2 linked regions of the Youhaiella tibetensis genome follow. The protein of the gene in region 1 interacts with the protein of each later gene in a pairwise test. Links are inferred from orthologs where the notes say so. Each region holds a gene or a part of one and is shown in the gene's direction. Other genes may lie near its edges. The genes, in order: def and FNA67_RS20805.

Region 1 (9,627 bases):
CATGAGCAGGGAGGGGGAAACGATGACCACGCGGTGGCGGATGGCGCGCTGCACCAAATCCTCGAACTGCTCGTGCAGGTCCGCGAAGATGGCTTCGGAGGGCACGAACATGAAGGCGGTGTCCTGCGTCTCCCCGGCGATCAGGTATTTGTCGGAAATGGCGCGGACATGGGTAGTGATGTCGGTCTTGAACTGGGCCCTGGCGAGCTTGGCCTCGTCGTCGTTGGCCGCCTCCTTGAGGCGCTGCCAGCTTTCGAGCGGGAACTTGGCATCGATGACCAGGCGCGGGGCGTCGTTGGGCATGAAGATGACGCAGTCCGGACGGCTGCCATTGGAAAGCGTGGTCTGGAAGGCATAGCCGTTCGAGGCGAGGCCATCGGCGATGATGGCCTCCATGCGCCCCTGCCCGAAGGCGCCGCGCTGCTGCTTGTTGGAAAGGATCGACTGGAGCGAGACGATTTCGCCCGAGAGCGCGGTCATGGTGGACTGGGCGCGGTCGATCACGGCCAGGCGCTCATGGAGCTTGGTCAGGCTCTCCTCGGTCTTGGTGCGGTTCTCGGTGATCGCCTGGCCCATGCGCTGGCTGGTGGAATCGAGGCGCTCGTTGACGAGGCGGGCCAGATCGGAGGTGCGGCTGCCGAAGATCTCGGACATGGTCTGCATGCGGCCGGTCATCTCGTTCTGGATGCGCATCATGTCGGCCAGGTGCTTTTCCATCTCCTGGCTGCGGGCGATGGCGGTGGCAGCCTCCTCGGCGCGCTGGCGCCCGGAGCGCAGCGAATTGACGAGGAGAATGACGAGCAGCAGCGCCATGAGCGCGACCGCGGCGGCGATCGCGTGGCTCAGGGTGAGGGGAAAATCGCCGAGGGTGAAGAGAACCATGTCCATCGGCGCACACTAGCGCGATTCGCCGCAGAAGTGTTCCCCTCTTGTTCCGGCGAGGCTCAACCGGGGGCCAGTTGACCGGGCGGCCAGAAAATACCATATCGGGGGCAATTGCTGAAAAGGACCACCAGATGGCCGTTCGCCCCATCCTGATCATCCCCGACGCGCGCCTGCGTGCGATTGCCGAGCCGGTCGAGGAGATCAACGACGAGATCACCACGCTCGTCAAAGACATGTTCGATACGATGTATGCCGCGCCCGGGATCGGCCTGGCCGCGCCGCAGGTCGGCGTGCTCAAGCGCGTGGTCGTGATCGACCTCGCCAAGGAAGACGAGAGCCCCGATCCGATCGTGATGATCAACCCGGAAGTCATCGAATTCGGTGACGAGACGGTGGTCACCGAAGAAGGGTGCCTGTCGATCCCCGACCTCTATTACGAGGTCGAGCGCCCCGCCGACATCAAGGTCCGCTACATGGACCAGGACGGCAAGGTCGTCGAGCGCAAAGCGTCCGACCGGCTGGCCATCTGCATGCAGCACGAGATCGATCACCTCGATGGCGTGCTCTATATCGACTACCTGTCGCGCCTCAAGCGCGACCGCGTGATCAAGAAGTTCGACAAGGCCGCCAAGCGCGCCACGGCGAACTAGGCTCTTACCGCCAGGCACAAGGGGCGTTTCCATGCGCGTCGTATTCATGGGGACGCCCGATTTCGCGGTTCCGACCCTGACCGAGATCGTTGCGAGCGGCCACGAAGTGGTGGCCGTCTATACGCGCGCGCCGAAGCCGGCGGGCCGGGGGCAGGAAGAGCGCAAGTCCCCGGTGCACCTGGCAGCCGAAGGCTTCGGCATTCCTGTGTTTACGCCCAAATCGCTCAAGGGGAGCGAAGAACAGGGCGTCTTCGCGCTGCACGATGCGGACGTGGGCGTGGTGGTGGCCTATGGGCTGCTGCTGCCCAAGCCGATCCTCGATGCGCCGCGCCTGGGGTGCCTCAACCTGCACGGCTCGCTGCTGCCGCGCTGGCGGGGCGCCGCGCCGATCCAGCGCGCCGTGATGGCGGGGGACAAGCGCACGGGCGTGATGGTGATGCAGATGGACGAAGGGCTCGACACCGGCCCGGTGGGCCTGGTCGAGGAAATGCCCATCGGCCCGGACATGACGGCGGGCGAGTTGCACGATGCCATGATGCGCGTGGGCGCGGACCTGATGGGCCGGGCGCTGGCGGCGCTCGAGCGCGGCAGCCTCGAGTTTTCCGAGCAGTCGGAAGAAGGCGTCGTCTACGCCAGGAAGATCGAGAAGGCCGAGGCGCGGATCGACTGGTCGAAATCGGCAGCCGAGGTGCACAACCACATCCGCGGGCTCTCCCCCTTCCCCGGCGCCTGGTTCGAAGTGGAACTGAGCGGCAAGCCGGTGCGGGTCAAGGCCCTGCGTTCGACCCTGGGGACGGGCAGCGGCGCTGCCGGCACGGTGATCGGTGACGACCTCACCATCGCGTGCGGCGAGGGCGCGGTGCGGCTGGTTTCGGTGCAGCGCGAGGGCAAGGGCGCGATGGACGCGGCCGCATTCGTGCGCGGAACGGGGTCGCTCATCGGCAAGGCGGTCTGATGGCGCGCTTCAAGCTCACCATCGAATATGACGGAACCCCTTTTGCGGGGTGGCAGCGGCAGGCCGGGCAGATGTCCGTGCAGGAGGCCGTCGAGACGGCGATCGAGCGGTTCTGCGGCGAGAAGGTGGCGATCCAGGCGGCGGGACGCACCGATAGCGGGGTGCACGCGCTCGGTCAGGTGGTGAGCTTCGACCTTTCGGGCGACCGCGATCCGTTCCGGGTGCGCGAGGCGCTCAACTATCACCTCAAGCCCCATCCGGTGGCGGTGGTCGAGGCCGAGGCGGTGGGGGACGATTTCGAGGCGCGGTTCTCGGCGACCGCGCGGCACTACGAGTACCGGATCCTCAATCGCCGGGCGCGGGCTGCGCTCGAGGCCGGGCGGGTGTGGCACGTGCCGATGCCGCTCGATGCCGACGCCATGCACGCGGCGGCGCAAATGATCCTGGGCCAGCACGATTTCACCACGTTCCGTGCGGCCGAGTGCCAGGCCAATTCACCCATTCGCACGCTCGACGTGCTGACGGTCTCCCGGCAGGCGGACCATATCGTGGTAACCGCCAAAGCGCGCAGCTTCCTCCACAGCCAGGTGCGCTCGATGGTGGGCTCGCTCAAGCTGGTGGGTGAGGGCAAGTGGCGGCCGGCCGATTTCCGCGCCGCGCTCGACGCAAAGCGGCGGGCGGCCTGCGGGCCGCTGGCGCCGCCGGACGGGCTCTACCTCACGCGCGTGGACTATTAGGACTATTAGCCGAGGGCCGAGACCAGGGTGCCGGCGTCGGCCGGCAGCGGCATGGAGAGGCCGACGATCAGCAGGCCGATGCTGCCCGCCACGAGCTGGGCGATCAGGAAGATGGCGACCTGGAGCGGAGCGAGCGTGACGATGAGGCGCGCGATGTTGATCTGGATGACCAGCATGACCAGGCCCACCACTACCAGGAACACATCCCCTCCCAGCCCGAACAACGCCAGGACGAGCGTGATCAGGGAAAGGAAGAAGGTCGCCCAGTTCTCCGCCACGAGATAGGGCACGAAGCCATCGAGCCGCTTCATCTGGCGCAGGGCCAGGGCGGCGAAGCCGAGCTGGAGACCGAAGGCAATGGCTGAGGTCAAAATCACCCGCAGCACCGAAACGCTCGGCTCCTGGCCGAGCAGCGCCGGAAGGTAGGCCGAAAACGTCGTGGCCATCAGAATGGCGATGAAGCTGCCGACGAGGCCGCGCTGGCTGAAATCGAAATATTGCGACGCGGTCCGGTTGCCGATGAGCAGCAGGGCGCATCCGCGGGCGGCGGCAACCATTTCGTCGATGATGGTCGTCATGAGCGGACTCGCTTAGCGGGGTGCAGCACAGCACTTAATCGTCCGGGCCGCATTGGGCAAGGGCGACCAATTGTCGTTTTGTCTCAGACCTTACCCGAACCGAACCAGGCCGAGATGAAGCGCGCATAGAGGACGCTCAGTTCCTCGACATCGCGCACCAGCACGTTTTCGTCGGCCTTGTGCATCGAGGGGCCGGGGAGACCGAACTCGACCACCGGGCAATAACGGGCGAGGAAGCGCGCGTCGGAAGTGCCGCCGGCGGTGGAAAGCTGCGGGCGGCTGCCCGTCGCCGCCTCGATGACGGCGCCCAGGGCCTCGACCCCGCCGCCCAGGGGCGAGAGGAAGGAATTGGACGGACGCCCGACCACCGAGAACTCGACCTGGCAGCCATGGGCATCGACCGAGGCAATGCGCTCGGCGATCCAGGCGCCGAGGGTTTCGGGCGTCCACAAGTCGTTGAAGCGGATGTTGAAGCGGATGGTGCCGCGCGCCGGGATGACGTTGGTGGTCTGGTTGCCGACGTCGATGGAGGTGACCTCCAGGTTCGAGCGCGGGAAATGTTCGGTGCCCTCATCGATGGGAGTGGCCGAAAGCGCGGTGACGATGGCGGCGACGACCGGGAGGGGATTGTTGGCCTTGTCGGGATAGGCGACGTGCCCCTGGGCGCCGGTGACCGCGATCTGGCCGTTGAGAGAGCCCCGACGGCCGATCTTGATGCTGTCGCCCACGGTGGCGGTGGCGGATGGCTCGCCCACGATGGCGAAATCGAACCTGTGGCCCTGGGCGTCGGCCCAGGCCATGAGCTTTTCGGTGCCGTTGATGGCGTCCGCTTCCTCGTCATTGGTGATGGCCAGGGCAATGGTGCCGTTGTCGGCGGAGCCATCGGCGATGGCAGCTTCGACAGCGGCGACGAAAGCGGCCACGCCGCTCTTCATGTCGGCGGCGCCCCGGCCATAGAGGCGCCCGTCGCGAAGGGTGGGGACGAAGGGCGGGCTGGTCCAGTCATCGGGATTGCCGGGAGGCACGACATCGGTGTGGCCGGCGAAGAGCAGGCGCTTGCCACCCGAGCCGCGGGTAGCGAAGAGATTGCCCACGGGATAGGAGCCGTCGCCCTCGAAGGTGAGGCGGGTGACCGCGAAGCCGAGCGCGGCGAGGGCGGTCTCGAGGCGATCAAGGACGCCCTCCTGGGCCGGCGTGACCGAAGCGCAGGCGATGAGGTCTTTGAGAAGCGGGACGGGATCGCCCTTGGTATTTGCGGGCATGCCCCGTCTCCATCGGTGTTGGGGCGGAGGCGCCGCCGGCCCGGCGGCGGCTGTCGCGCCGTCCGGGCCATTGTTAGTGCAATGCGGCTTGCGCCGCCAGAGTCCGGGCTCAGGCCGAAAGCGGATCGGGACCGTACTGGTTTTCACCCTCGGTGCCCTTGAGGAAGCCAAGGACGACCAGGAGGTAGAGCGCGAAGATGCCCAGGACCGCGTTGAAGATCGTCATGGTCATGGTGGGCATGGGCACGCTGACCCCTTCGACCTCGGTCATGGTGAAGCCGAAGCCCAGCGCCTGGACGACCACCAGGATGAAGCTGAGGGCGAAATAGACATAGACGTCGTTGCCCGAACCGTTGCGGTCGTGCCGGCGCTTGACGCCAAGCGCCAGGCTCGGAACGGCCAGCAGCACGAAGAGGATGAGGCTGCCCCAGGCAGCGGTGCCCGGATTGGCCAGACCCAGGCCGACCACGCCCAGGATGATGCCGAGAACGATGGCGGCAACAATGATGCCGACCACGCCCAGCCAATAGGTCTTGCGCGATATACGCCCGTTGAAGGTCGTATAGAGCGGAACGAGATTATCCATAAAGCCCTCGATAAAAGAAGCGATGCCCCTCGCATCGCAAGGCAAGTGTTAGTGGAACGCCACAAGCGCCGCCAGCGGCGGATGGCGAACCGACCAATATGTCGCTGAACAAGAGGCGGCCCCGTCCGTTCGGAGGGGGCCGCGGCGCCGCGCCTAGTCGCGCAGCAGCTCGTTGATGCCCGTCTTGGAGCGGGTCTGGGCGTCGACGCGCTTGACGATGACGGCGCAGTAGAGGTTGGGGCCGGGCGTGCCGTCGGGGAGCGGCTTGCCGGGGAGGCTGCCGGAGACGACCACCGAATAGGGCGGGACCTTGCCGATGTGGACTTCCCCCGTCGCGCGGTCGACGATCTTGGTCGAGGCGCCGATGAAGACGCCCATCGAGATGACCGAGCCTTCGCCAACGACCACGCCCTCGACGACTTCGGAACGGGCGCCGATGAAGCAGTTGTCCTCGATGATAACCGGGCCGGCCTGGAGCGGCTCGAGCACGCCGCCGATGCCGACGCCGCCCGAGATGTGCACGTTCTTGCCGATCTGGGCGCAGGAGCCCACCGTCACCCAGGTGTCGACCATGGTCGATTCATCGACATAGGCACCCAGGTTCACGAAGGACGGCATGAGCACGACGTTCTTGGCGATATAGGCCGACTGGCGCACGATGGCGCCCGGCACGGCGCGGAAGCCGGCTTCGCGGAAGCGATTTTCGCTCCAGCCGTTGAACTTGGAAGGCACCTTGTCCCACCAGACCGAGCCGCCCGGGCCGCCCTCGATCACCGCCATGTCGTTGAGGCGGAACGAGAGGAGCACGGCCTTCTTGAGCCACTGGTTGACCTGCCAGTTGCCATCGGCCTGCTTTTCGGCGACGCGCGCCTTGCCGCTGTCGAGCAGCGCCAGCGCTTCGACCACGGCTTCGCGCACCGGGCCCTTGGTGTCGAAATTGATGGTGTCGCGGGCGTCGAAGGCGGTTTCGATGGTTGCGGCGAGATCGGCGTAGGACATTGAACTCTCAATCGGTCACGGGCTGCGTTTGGCCGCGGACATTAGCGCCGGAGGTCGGCAAGTCAATGCGGCGTTGCGCGCCGGGGTCGGGGTGGTCGCCCTCCCCGACCGGCGGACCCGCGCCTATTGCAGGTCGACCATGGTAATGGCGTTCTGCTGGTTTTCCGGCACGATGACGCGGTTGCGCTTGGCGTCGTAGCCGATTGAGGCCGGGGTGAAGACGTTGTCGACCAGCAGCTCGGCCTTGCCGCCCGGCGGGATCCTGGCGAGATGGTTGGCGCGCAGCGAGGTGGTGATCTTGGTGCCGTCGGCAAGGATCACCAAGCCATCGGCGAGAGCTTCGAGGCCATCCTCGGTTTTGACCAGCTCGCCGTCGGGCGCATAGGTGAGGATGTTGGTGTTGGCCAGCAGCACCGTGACGATATTGCCATCCGGATCGAAGGCAATGCCGTTGGGGCGCTGGAGCGGGCCGCCGCGGGCGAAGTCGGAGACGGCGCCATCGGGCGTGATCTTGTAGATGGCGCTGGCGTCGGGTTTGTCGTTGCTGCCGGAATCGGTGACGTAGACGGTGCCGTCATCGGTGACTTCCAGGTCGTTGAGGAAGACGGCGCCCTCGACCTTGACCTCGCCCCTGGGCTCGCCGGTCTTGATGTCGAACATGCGCACGGTATCGATATCGGCAAGGTAAAGCATGCCGTGGTTGATGTCGGAACCGCGCGGATCGTTGAGGGTGACGCCCATCTTGTCGTTGCCCTGGATCCATTTGAGCGTGTTGACGGTGCCATCCGGGTTGACCAGGGACACGTAGCCGTCATTGGGCCGCAGGCTGTTGGAGGTGCAGGGACTGACCACGACGTAGAGATCGCGTTCGGTATCGACCGAAACGCTCTCGGCGCCGCAGAACGAGCCGAAGGTCCTGACATTGGGGCGGACCGGCAGGGGCTGGCCGGCCTTGAAGGGCTCGGTGGCGGCGGGAGCGGCCGGCTGGGCCGGGGTCTGCTGGGCGAAGGCGGGGGAGAACGAGAGGCAGGCGGCGACGAAACTGGCAGTGGCAATAGGCTTCATTTGCAATTCCTCCTCGAATTGTGAGCGCCGAGCCGCGCCCACAATGCCCGAGCCGATCCTCGGGATTGCCTATGTTTGCCATTGATCCTTAACCGGGCGATGCGACGCTGGCGCTTCGAGATTCGGAGAGTTCGATGCCGACCAAGCGCCGCCGCCACAACCCGTTACGCAGCTCGGCGGAGGATATCAACGCGAGCCGGCGCGTTCCCAAGACGGCGCAATCGACCTCGGCCGCCTATCGGCTGGCCTTTACCGACGAAGCCTTCATGACCTCGGAGGAACTGCGCGGGGTGCGGTTCCAGCTCGAATACATGAAGACCGAGATGCGGCTCAAGGAACGCAACATCAAGTCGACGGTGGTGCTGTTCGGGGGCGCGCGCATTCCGGCGCCGGGCAAACCGGCCTGGGCCGCCAAGAACCCGCTCCAGAAGCAGAACCTGGAGGCGGCCTCAGTCTACTATGACGAGGCGCGGCGCTTCGCCCAATATGCCTCGCTCACCTCGCAGACGCTGAGCTATCGCGAATTCGTGGTGGTGACCGGTGGCGGGCCGGGCGTGATGGAGGCAGGCAACCGGGGCGCGGCCGATGTCGGGGCGCCCTCGATCGGGCTCAACGTGGTGCTGCCGCACGAACAGGCGCCCAATGCCTATGTGACGCCGGAGCTGAGCTTCCTTTTCCACTATTTCGCGACGCGCAAGGTGCACTTCCTGCTGCGGGCGCGGGCGGTGGCCATCTTTCCGGGCGGTTTCGGCACGATGGACGAACTGTTCGAAGCACTCACCCTCATCCAGACCGGGCGCATGGAGCGCATTCCGCTACTGCTCTTCGGCACCGCTTTCTGGAGCAAGGTGCTTAATTTCGATGCGCTGGTGGAAGCGGGCACGGTGGGGCCCGACGACGTCAAGCTCCTCTCGTTCGTGGATACGGCCAAGGAAGGCTGGGACGTCATCCGCGCCCACTACCGGCTGCCCGAGATCACCGTGCCCGGGTTCAGGGCAGGTTCCTGAGGAAGCCGGCCAGGTTGGAGGTGATGTGGTGCACGTGGGGGCCGCCCTCGTGGGAGAGCTCCCACTCGGCGACGCGCTCGTCGGCATAGCCTTCCGAAGCCACGACCTGGACCGTCGCCATGCCGGTGGCATGGGGAACGAGCAGGTTCTTGTGGAGATCGTCGAACATGGCGGCGCGGGTCGGATCGATGCCGTGGGCGGCAAAGAAGGCGTCATAGGCCGACTGGTTCGGTTTGGGCGTATAGGTCATGGCGCAGATATCGAAGATGCCGTCGAAGAGATCCTCGCCACCCAGCCGGGCCAGCACCGAGCGCGCGTGGCCGGTATCGGCATTGGTGAGAATGAACTTACGGCCCGGCAGGTCGGCGATGGCCGCGACCAGCTCGGGATGAGCCAGGACCGGCGAATAGTCGATGGTGTGGACGGTCTTGAGGAAGTGCTCGGGATCGACCTCGTGGCGCTGCATGAGGCCATTGAGCGTGGTGCCGTAGTCCCGGTAATAGCCCTTCTGCAACTCGCGGGCCGCCTCGAAGCCGAGGCTGGTCACTTCCATCACATAGGAGGTGATGCGCACATCGATCTGCGACCAGAGATCGCATTCGCGCGGGTAGAGCGTGTTGTCGAGGTCAAAAACCCAGTCGGAGACGTGGGACAGGGAGCGGACGGCAGGCGAGGATTGTTCGGTCATCCCCTAGCATATAGCGCAAATCCTAAAGGGATTCATCAGGGCGAATGCACGATGGCGCGAGCGGGACCGGCGGCATCGGCGCCGTGCAGGGCCGGCAGCGCGGCGGCGCCCGCCAGGAGCATCATGAGCGCGACGGCGAGGCGCAGGGCAATCGGGATGTGGCGCTTGCGGCGTTCCATGGGAGCCTCCTTCCACCAGCGGTCTCCGGTTACGCC
Region 2 (9,689 bases), 3.9 Mb from region 1 along the record:
CGGCGCTGGCCGACGCCTCCTCGCTCAAGCGCGAGCTGGTGGAAGGACTCGATATCCTCATCGTGCGCGAACTCACCGGAGGCGTCTATTTCGGCGAGCCCAAGGAGATCACCGATCTCGGCAACGGCCAGAAGCGCGCCGTCGATACCCAGGTCTACGAGACCTACGAGATCGACCGCATCGCCCGCGTCGCCTTTGACCTCGCCGGCACCCGTTCCAAGAAGGTGCACATGGCCGACAAGAAGAACGTCATGAAGTCGGGCGTGCTCTGGAGCGAAGTGGTCGCCAGCGTCGCCAAGGATTTCCCGGCCATCAAGTACGAGCACATCCTGGCCGACAACGCCGCCATGCAGCTGGTGCGCAATCCCAAGCAGTTCGACGTCATGGTCACCGATAACCTCTTCGGCGACATCCTTTCGGACGCGGCGGCCATGCTCACCGGTTCGCTCGGCATGCTGCCGTCGGCGTCGCTGGGGGCGCCCGATGCCGCGACCGGCAAGCGCAAGGCGCTTTACGAACCCGTCCACGGCTCGGCTCCCGACATCGCCGGCAAGGGCATTGCCAACCCGATCGCCATGATCGCCAGCTTCGCCATGGCGCTGCGCTATTCGTTCAACATGATCGAGCTGGCCGACAAGCTCGAAGCCGCCATCGCCGGCGTCCTGGCCGATGGCCTGCGCACCGGCGACATCGCTCAGGACGGCAAGAAGACCGTGGGCACCGAGGAGATGGGCGCGGCCATCCTGGCCAAGCTCGCGGCCTGATTTCGTCAGAATTTTATCGATTGGGGAGCGCGGGATGCCTGGTGGGTGTCCCGCGCTTCGCGTTTCTAGCCGCGCTTTTCGAGCCCGAAGGCTTCGGCCAAGAGCGCAATCGAGCGCAGGCGCAGGTCGTAGCTGTGGATGGTGGTGGCGATCATCACTTCGCTGGCGCCGGTGCCCTCGATCTTTTCGAGGATCTTGCGCTTGACCGTCTCGGGCGAGCCGACGATCCAGAGCGGGCGCTGGTTCTCGATGATGGCGCGTTCATGGGGGGTATAGGCGTGGGCCGCTGCCTCTTCGGGAGCGATGAGCTTGCGGGCCTGGCCCGAGTGGAACAGCGCCCAGCTCAGCTCCTGGGAACCGGAGAGGAACTGCGCTTCCTCATCGGTCGGGGCGCAGACCACCGACAGGCAGACGATGGTGTGCGGCTCGGGAAATTGCGCCGAGGGTACAAACCCTTCGCGATAGGCATCGAAAGCCGGCTTGGGCGGGGTGGCCGAGAAATGGGCGGCAAAGGCGTAGCCCATGCCCATCTGTCCGGCCGCATTGGCGCTGGCGCCGCTCGATCCCAGCAGCCAGATCGGGGGCAGGGCGATGTTGTCCGGAACGACGCGCACGGCCCCGAATGGGTGGCCCTGCGGAAAACTCTCGGTATCGAAGGCCAGGAGCTCGGCGAGCTGCTCGGAAAAATGCTCGCCGCCGAAGGAACGCAGCGCCTGGAGCGTGCGCCCGTCACTGCCCCCGGCGCGGCCGATCCCCAGGTCGACGCGCCCCGGATAGAGCCCTTCGAGCGTGCGGAAATCCTCGGCGACGCGCAGCGGCACGTGGTTGGGCAGCATCACCCCGCCCGAGCCGACGCGGATGGCGCTGGTATGGGCGCCGGCGCTGGCGATGAGAATATCTGGCGAGGACGAGGCGATCGAGGGCATGCCGTGATGCTCGGCATACCAGAGGCGCGTATAGCCGAGCGCTTCCCCGGTCGTGGCAAAGCGGACGGTCTCGGCAAAGGCTTGGGCCGTGTTCGTGCCTTCCGCGATGGGAGCGAGGTCGAGCAGGGACAGCGGGATGATGGGGGCCATGACGGTTCAATGATTGTTGAACTAACTACGTTCATATATCGGCATTAACCGATGAAGAGCAACCTGAAAGCCTCACCCTGAGTGAAATCAGGCGCTTGGCCGGAGGTCGGGTTTGACAGGGCCGGCCACCCATGCGTTCATTACGCCAACATGACTGGGGCAGAAGATGCTTCGACCGATTTCAGTAGCGTTCTTGTTGTTGAGCACTCTTGCCGTGGCGACGCCCGCCAGCGCCCAGGCGCTGGGCGGTGTCGAGGTGCGTGGCGGCATTTTCGGCCATAGCGTGGATGGCAGCGACGGCTTCCATCTCAATCGCATCGAGGACGTCAATTTCGAGGCGTTGTTCACCATGCCTCAGCTCGACAGCTTCATCTGGCTGGGCCAGGTGCGGCCCCATGTCGGCGCGACGGTCAATCTCAACGGCGGCGAATCGATGGCCTATGCCGGCCTTTCCTGGACGGTGCCCCTGGGCGAAACCTTCTTCGTGGAAGGTGCGTTCGGCGCCGCGGTCCATAACGGGGCGCTCCACGATGCCGTCGCCCCGGCGCGAAGCCTGGGTTGCCCGGTGCTGTTCCACGAAGCGGTCAGTGTCGGCGCCAACCTCACCACCAACGCTTCGATCATGGTGACGGCCGAACATGCCTCCCATGCGGGGCTCTGTGGAGACGACAATCGCGGGCTGACCAATCTCGGCGTCAGGCTCGGCTTCAAGTTCTAGATCGCGGCCGGCGCGAAAAAGCCGGATTTCTTCTATCCCCTGCCGAATGCGGTCGGCGATGAGGGTGGCGTATGAAGAGAGTATGGCTCGGTCTTGCGGGACTGTGCCTGTGCTGCGTTTCCGCGCAGGCGCAGGATTTCGGGCTGTCCGAGGTGCGCGTGGGCGTGCAGTCGCACGACGCCTATAACGGCTTCCTGCCCTTCACTTCCGAGAATTACCGCTTCAACGGCATCACCGACCTCAGCTTTGACGTCATCTTCCGCTCGCCCGAAGTCGATGCCTTCCGCTGGATCGGCTCGCCGCGTCCGCGCATCGGGGCGACGGTGAGCATGCAGGGGCTCGATTCGATTGCCCATGCCGGCCTGCTCTGGCAATTGCCGCTGGGCGATACCTTCTATCTCGAAGCCGGGTTCGGCGCGGCCATCAATACCGGTTCGCTGGGCGAAACCAGCCTGCCGCACCGCCGGTTCGGGTGCCGCGTGGGCTTTTATGAATCGTTCGGGCTAGGGGCCAATCTCAGCGCCAATACCACCATGACCCTCACCTATGAGCACACGTCCAACAACGGGTACTGCGAGTACAATGACGGGCTGAGCAATATCGGGCTGCGGCTGGGCTTCAAGTTCTAGGGGTCAGGCCGCCTGGCCGGCCGCGAAGCCGGAGGCCCAGGCCCACTGGAAGTTGTAGCCGCCCAGCCAGCCGGTCACGTCCACCACTTCGCCGATGAAATGGAGGCCGGGCACCTGGCGCGCTTCCATGGTCTTGGAATCGAGGTCGCGGGTGTCGATGCCGCCCAGGGTGACTTCGGCGGTGCGATAGCCTTCCGAGCCGACGGGCTTGAGCGTCCAGGCCTTGACCGCAGCGACCACCTTTTCGAACTTGGCGTCCGAAAAATCCCCGATCATGCCGGGCAGGTCGAGTTCTTCGCCGATGAGCTGGGCGAGGCGCTTGGGCAGGTGGCTGGCGAGCACGGTCTGGATGGCGAGCTTGGGCGTCGCCTTGCGGGCCTGCCGGAGCGCGGCGAGCATGTCCAGGCCGGGCACGAGGTCGATGGCGATGGCGTCGCCCTCGCGCCAATAGCTCGAAACCTGCAGGATCGCGGGGCCGGAGAGGCCGCGATGGGTAAAGAGCAGCGCTTCCTCGAAGCGGGTCTTGCCGTGCGAGACCACGGCGTTGGTCGAAACGCCCGAGAGTTCGCGCAGGGGCTCGAGCACCTGTTCGGCGAAGGTCAGCGGCACGAGGGCCGGGCGGGTCTCGGTGACGCGCAGGCCGAACTGGGCGGCGAGCTGGTAGCCCAGGCTGGTGGCGCCCATCTTGGGGATGGATTTGCCGCCCGTGGCGACGATGAGCTTTTCGCAGCTCACCGCCTGGTCCGAGAGCACCAGGGCAAAGCCGGCTTCGGTCTTTTCGGCGCGCTCGAGGCTCGAGCGCAGTTTGAGCGTGACCCCGGCGCCGGCCATCTCCTGGACCAGCAGGTTGATGATCTGGGTCGAGGGACCATCGCAGAAGAGCTGGCCCAGGGTCTTTTCATGGAAGGCGATGCCGTAGCTGCGCACCAGGGCGATGAAGTGCTCGGGCGTATAGCGGGCAAGGGCGGAGAGGGCGAAGCGGGGGTTCTGCGAGAGGAAGCGCTCGCGGCCGGTGGCGGTGGTGGCGTTGACATTGGTGAAGTTGCAGCGCCCGCCGCCCGAGATGCGGATCTTCTCGCCCGGATCGGCGGCGTGATCGACGATCAGCACCTTGCGGCCGCGCTTGCCCGCCTCGATGGCGGCCATCATGCCGGCAGCGCCGGCGCCCAGAATGACGATGTCGTAGTGGCTCATGGCGCCTCATTGCGGGTTTTGCGGACAAAGCGCAAGCGTGCTAGAAGGTGCGGCGCTACGCGAGTTCATTGACTCTTTGTCATTTGAGCGTATGTAGCACCCGACGGATCAGACGGACGCTCGCTTTGATGTGCGGCAATTTCGACATGCTGGAGAACGCGATCGCAGGCGCAAGCCGCGGCGATTTCCTGCGCGCCCGTCCGAAAACTACCAAAACCACCAAAACCGCCTAGACCTGTCCCCGGGCCGTCTCCCGCCGGGGAGAGGCAGAGCCTAATGGGCCGCGGCGGTGCCGCGCGGGGGGTAAGACAAGGCAAAAGGACCGGAAGTCCCATGGGTTATCGTGTTGCAGTCGTCGGAGCCACAGGCAATGTGGGCCGCGAGATGCTCAATATCTTGGCCGAACGCAAGTTCCCGGCCGACGAAGTGGTGGCGCTCGCCTCCTCGCGCTCGATCGGGCGCGAAGTCTCCTATGGGGACGGTGTGCTCAAGTGCAAGGACCTGGAGAATTTCGACTTCAGCGGGGTCGATTTCGTCTTCATGTCGGCCGGCTCGAGCGTCGCCAAGGAATGGGCGCCGCGGATCGGGGCGGCCGGAGCCATCGTCATCGATAACTCCAGCTACTGGCGCTATCACTCTGACGTGCCGCTGGTGGTTCCGGAAGTGAACCCGCAGGCGCTCGACGCGTTCCTCGCCAATCCCAAGCGCAACAACATCATCGCCAATCCCAATTGCTCGACCGCGCAGATGGTGCTGGCGCTCAAGCCGCTGCACGATGCCGCCAAGATCAAGCGCGTGGTGGTCTCGACCTACCAGTCGGTGTCCGGCGCCGGCAAGGAAGGCATGGACGAGCTCTGGGCCCAGACCAAGGGCATCTTCGTCAACGACACGCCGACCCCGGCCAAGTTCTCTAAGCAGATCGCCTTCAACGTCATTCCGCACATCGATGTGTTCATGGAAGACGGCTACACGAAGGAAGAGTGGAAGATGACGGCCGAGACCAAGAAGATCGTCGATCCCAAGATCAAGGTCACCGCCACCTGCGTGCGCGTGCCGGTCTTCGTCGGTCACTCCGAAGCCATCAACCTCGAATTCGAGAACCCGATCTCGGCCGACGAGGCCCGCGAAATCCTGCGCGAGGCGCCGGGGATCTCGGTCATCGACAAGCGCGAGGCGGGCGGCTACGCCACCCCCATCGAATCGGTCGGCGAATACGACACCTATGTCTCGCGCATCCGCGAGGACGTGACGGTTGAGAACGGGCTCGTGCTCTGGGTGGTTTCGGACAACCTGCGCAAGGGCGCCGCGCTCAATGCCATCCAGATCGCCGAAACCCTCATCGAGCGGGGGCTGGCCGCCAGGGCCGCGGCCTGATCGCCGCCAGATGCAAAGCTAGGACGGGGCCTTCGGGCCCCGTTGTTTTTCGGTCCATCCGTGAAGGTACCTGCCGCCATGTCTGCGCGCGACATCCTGCTCGCCCTCTTCGTCGTCGTCATCTGGGGGCTCAATTTCGTGGCGATCAAATGGGGCGTGGAGGAGATGCCGCCGCTGCTGCTGACGGCGCTGCGTTACCTCGCGGCTGCCTTTCCGGCGGTGTTGCTGGTCAAGCCGCCCAAGGTGGCGCTGCCGGTGCTGCTGGTCTATGGCCTGGCGGTGGGCGTGCTGCAGTTCGGGCTGCTGTTCTCGGCCGTCCACCTCGGCATGCCCGCGGGGCTCTCCTCGCTGGTCATGCAGGTCCAGGCCTTCTTCACCATTGCGCTGGCGGTGCTGTTCCTGGGCGAGCGTCCGGGCGTGCCGCAGCTGGCCGGCGCTGTCATTGCCTTTGCCGGCATCGGGGTCATCGCGCTCGAGCGGCTCGAAGGGGCGGCGCTGGTGCCGCTGCTGATGACGGTGGGCGCCGCCTTTTTCTGGGGCGTTTCAAATATCGCCACCAAAAAGGCCGGCAAGGTCGACATGTTCGCCTTCGTGGTCTGGGGGAGCCTGGTGCCGCCATTGCCGCTCCTGGCGCTCTCCCTCCTTCTCGAAGGACCGGACGCCATGATGGCAGGGCTCACCCATATGAGCCTGCGCACCGTCGGCTCCATCGCGTTCCTGGGCTACTGCGCCACGCTCATGGGCTATGGGCTCTGGAGCTACCTGCTCGGACGCTATCCGGCGAGCGTGGTGGCGCCGTTCTCGCTGCTGGTGCCGATCGTGGGGATGGCGAGCGCGGTGGCGATCCTGGGCGAGCCGCTCAGCCTCATCGAGGTGCTGGGGAGCGGGCTGGTCTTTGCCGGGCTGCTGCTCAACGTCTTCGGGCCCAGGATGCTGCGCCGGCTCGCACCCGCCCAATAAAAGAAGCCGCCCCGGAGGAGCGGCCTCATTGCTAGTCGGCTGACAAGCTTACTGAGCAGCCGGGGCCGGCAGGCTGGCCAGCTCTTCAGCGGAGAGCTCGCCCGAGCCATCGGCGTCGGCGGCCTTGAATGCGTCTTCGGTCAGATCCTTCCAGACAGCCTGGGCTTCGGCGAGGGAAACCGTGCCATTGCCATCGGTATCGACGGTCGTGATGTCGACGGTGTTCTGAGCGAAGGCACCCGAGGTAGCGAGAGCCAGAGCAGCAACCGAGATGAGGATCTTCTTCATGGGAATAGTCCCTGTGTTTTTGGTTATAAGCAGCCCCGTCCATCGACGCAGCTGACGGTCGCTCCCTGCGAACCGTGATTGAAATCGTGATCGGGGATTGTGACTGCCAAAGGCAGAAATCGCGGCGGAATCGGGAAAAGATTCGGATGTTTTCGTGGCTGGCGCTCGAACTAGAATAATCAGTTATTCCAGATAGTTATGCCAAATAATTCGGCTGATAACGCCTTTTGTGCAGCACAAATCGCGCGCGTTGAGAGAGGGTGTGGCGCTGGCCTTTCCAAGAAGCGGCAGTAACAAGGCAATCACGGCAGCGTGAGCCTGAAAGCGCTGCGAGGCGTGACTGGAGCGCGGGGGCGCGACAACGAAAAGAAGCCGCGCGCGGTGGGCGCGGCTTCCGAAATGAAAGGCCTTTGACCGGCGTTACTGGGCCGGCGGGGTGGTCGCCTCGTTCTGGCTCTCGCCATCCTTGGGGGTGTCCGAGGTCAGCGAGCCGGTGCCCGGGGTGGCAACCTTGACGAATTCTTCTTCGTTCAGGCCGCCGCTGTTGTCGGCGTCGGCGTTCTTGAATTCTTCCTCGGTCACCTGCGGGTACTGCACGTGCAGCTCTTCCCAGGAGACCTCACCGCTCTTGTCGCCGTCGGTGGTAGCGAAATCGGGCGTAGTCTGAGCAAGGGCGGCACCAGCACTGAGCACGAGGGCTGCCGCTGTCGTCAGCATGATCTTGTTCATGGCTCTAACCTTTTGTTTTTGCATTTGAAGCCGCCGGCCAGGGGGAGGATCCGGCCTGCGGGGCGGTCGTTTTCGACCACAGCCGATGAACGTCCCCATTGCAGGGGAGTTGCCCTATGCAAATCAACAAAAAGTGCTGGAACCTTAGCGGCGCCGTTAAATTTCGGGCCGGTCGAAATCGCCGGTATCGGGGTCCATGAGCCACAATTCGCCGGTCGAAATGTCGAACCAGGCGCCGTGCAGAGCCAGGCGCCCCTCGTCCTCGAGGGCCTTGATGAAGGGGAAGGTGCGCAGGTTTCCGATCGAATGGCGGATCGAGATGCGCTCGAGCGCGGTGCGGCGCTCTCCTTCGGTCATCCAGGAGTTCTTGTTGACCTGGTCGGCCACGGGGTTGAGCAGGCTCACCCAATTGCCCACGAAGTCGAACTGCTTGATGGCGGCGCTATCCAGGTTCAGCGCGGCATGGATACCGCCGCACCGGCCATGGCCCATCACGATCAGGTCCTTGATCTCGAGCTGCTTGACCGCGAACTCGATGGCCGCCGAGGTGCCGTGCAGGTTGGCGTCCGGCTGGTAGGTCGGCACCAGGTTGGCGATGTTGCGCAGGACGAACAATTCGCCCGGCCCGCTGTCGAAGATCGTCTCGGGGGCTGCGCGGCTGTCGCAGCAGGCGATGATCATGGCCGTGGGGCTCTGGCCTTCCTTGGCCAGGTCACGATAGCGCTCTTCCTCGCGGGCATAGCGGCCCGACATGAAGTTGGAATAGCCGTTGAGCAGAAACGCGGGAAAACGATGCATGACGGTTGAATTAGCGGTAAGTAACCGCCGGATCAACAGCAATCGCCACATAGGCGAAATGCAAGGGATAGCGATGCAGATTTATCGTTTCTTGACCGGGGAAGACGATTCGGCCTTCTGCCACAAGGTAACCAAGGCGCTTTCGGAGGGCTGGACCCTCCACGGATCGCCCTCCTACGCGTTCGACGGCGCCACCATGAAGATGCGCTGCGGGCAGGCCGTCACCAAGCAGGTGAGCGAGCAGCCCTACGATCCGGACAAGAAGCTGGTCGACTACGTCTAGCCGAAGATCTTGGAGAGCGCGGCGTGCTGGAGCAGCATGATGGTCTTGGCGTCGATGATCTCCCCGCTCGCGATCAGGCCGAACGCTTCCTCGAAGGCCATCTCGATCACCTCGATGTCCTCGCCCTCGTGATGGAGGCCGCCCCCGTCATTGACGCGTGAGCCTTCGTCGTAGAGCCCGATGAAGCAGTCGAGCTTTTCGGTCACCGAGCCGGGGCTGGCATAGGCAACGAAGGCGTGGATGAGGGCGGTGGGGCGATAGCCGGTCTCTTCTTCCGATTCGCGCCGGGCGCAGGTTTCGGGAGTGTCCCCGTCGAGCAGGCCCGCGCAGACTTCGAGCAACCAGGCCGGGTCGCCATTGTGCAGCACCGGGTAGCGGAACTGGCGGGTGAGGACGACATTGCCGGCCTGCGGGTTGCACAGAAGCACCGCGGCGGCGTTGCCGTGGTCGTAGGTTTCGCGCGTCATCGCCTGCCAGGTGCCGTCGCGGCGCCGCATTTCCAGATGCGTTTCGCTCAGCGTTCCCCAGCCCTTGGCCAGCATGGATCGGGAGAGGATCTTGACGTTTTCGGACACGGCCGGCTCCAGCTTGAACTCCCGCGCGAGGTAGTCCCAAAAGCGCGCCGATACAACAGGGCAAGCTGAACCACGGTTAAACGACCGGTTCAGGGCGGATTGGGCGGGCGGTCCTTATCAGGGCGCTCCATTGCAGGCGGTCCAGGCGGATCGCCGAGGAAAATGGAGAACACCTGAATGCGTATCCTCTCTCTTGTCGCTCTCGCCGGCGTGCTGTCGGCCGGTCTTTCCACCGCCGCCCTGGCGGGAACTCAGTCGACCCTCCTCTCGTCGGGCAATTTCGAGAACCGCTGCGATCGCA

The links.
Region 2: the proteins of def (region 1) and FNA67_RS20805 interact in binary tests that used the Escherichia coli proteins (3 or more experiments, as listed by UniProt). The link is inferred for Youhaiella tibetensis from one-to-one orthologs.

Annotation. Positions count from the first base shown.
Region 1 is NZ_CP041690.1:320,402-330,028, reverse strand. Bases 1-2,775 are described here. They hold def (peptide deformylase), read left to right. Parts: upstream 1-1,016; coding sequence 1,017-1,535; downstream 1,536-2,775. Other genes in these bases: truA (tRNA pseudouridine(38-40) synthase TruA), read left to right, coding at 2,490-2,775; fmt (methionyl-tRNA formyltransferase), read left to right, coding at 1,567-2,490; FNA67_RS01725 (DNA recombination protein RmuC), read right to left, coding at 1-888. Also shown: more of truA, read left to right, coding at 2,776-3,227; FNA67_RS01705 (hypothetical protein), read right to left, coding at 3,233-3,805; dapE (succinyl-diaminopimelate desuccinylase), read right to left, coding at 3,889-5,067; FNA67_RS01695 (DUF805 domain-containing protein), read right to left, coding at 5,177-5,653; dapD (2,3,4,5-tetrahydropyridine-2,6-dicarboxylate N-succinyltransferase), read right to left, coding at 5,807-6,652; FNA67_RS01685 (SMP-30/gluconolactonase/LRE family protein), read right to left, coding at 6,776-7,717; FNA67_RS01680 (LOG family protein), read left to right, coding at 7,852-8,724; FNA67_RS01675 (pyrimidine 5'-nucleotidase), read right to left, coding at 8,708-9,412; FNA67_RS21785 (hypothetical protein), read right to left, coding at 9,448-9,591. UniProt on the Escherichia coli protein: Removes the formyl group from the N-terminal Met of newly synthesized proteins. Requires at least a dipeptide for an efficient rate of reaction. N-terminal L-methionine is a prerequisite for activity but the enzyme has broad specificity at other positions.
Region 2 is NZ_CP041690.1:4,242,166-4,251,854, reverse strand. The notes cover bases 3,898-6,734. They hold FNA67_RS20805 (aspartate-semialdehyde dehydrogenase), read left to right. Parts: upstream 3,898-4,714; coding sequence 4,715-5,755; downstream 5,756-6,734. Other genes in these bases: FNA67_RS20800 (EamA family transporter), read left to right, coding at 5,834-6,715; FNA67_RS20810 (BaiN/RdsA family NAD(P)/FAD-dependent oxidoreductase), read right to left, coding at 3,898-4,381. In the rest of the region: leuB (3-isopropylmalate dehydrogenase), read left to right, coding at 1-764; FNA67_RS20825 (LLM class flavin-dependent oxidoreductase), read right to left, coding at 830-1,840; FNA67_RS20820 (acyloxyacyl hydrolase), read left to right, coding at 2,040-2,558; FNA67_RS20815 (acyloxyacyl hydrolase), read left to right, coding at 2,630-3,187; more of FNA67_RS20810, read right to left, coding at 3,191-3,897; FNA67_RS20795 (EF-hand domain-containing protein), read right to left, coding at 6,764-7,003; FNA67_RS20790 (EF-hand domain-containing protein), read right to left, coding at 7,424-7,732; FNA67_RS20785 (carbonic anhydrase), read right to left, coding at 7,889-8,530; FNA67_RS20780 (DUF1737 domain-containing protein), read left to right, coding at 8,604-8,813; FNA67_RS20775 (NUDIX domain-containing protein), read right to left, coding at 8,810-9,388; FNA67_RS20770 (hypothetical protein), read left to right, coding at 9,566-9,689.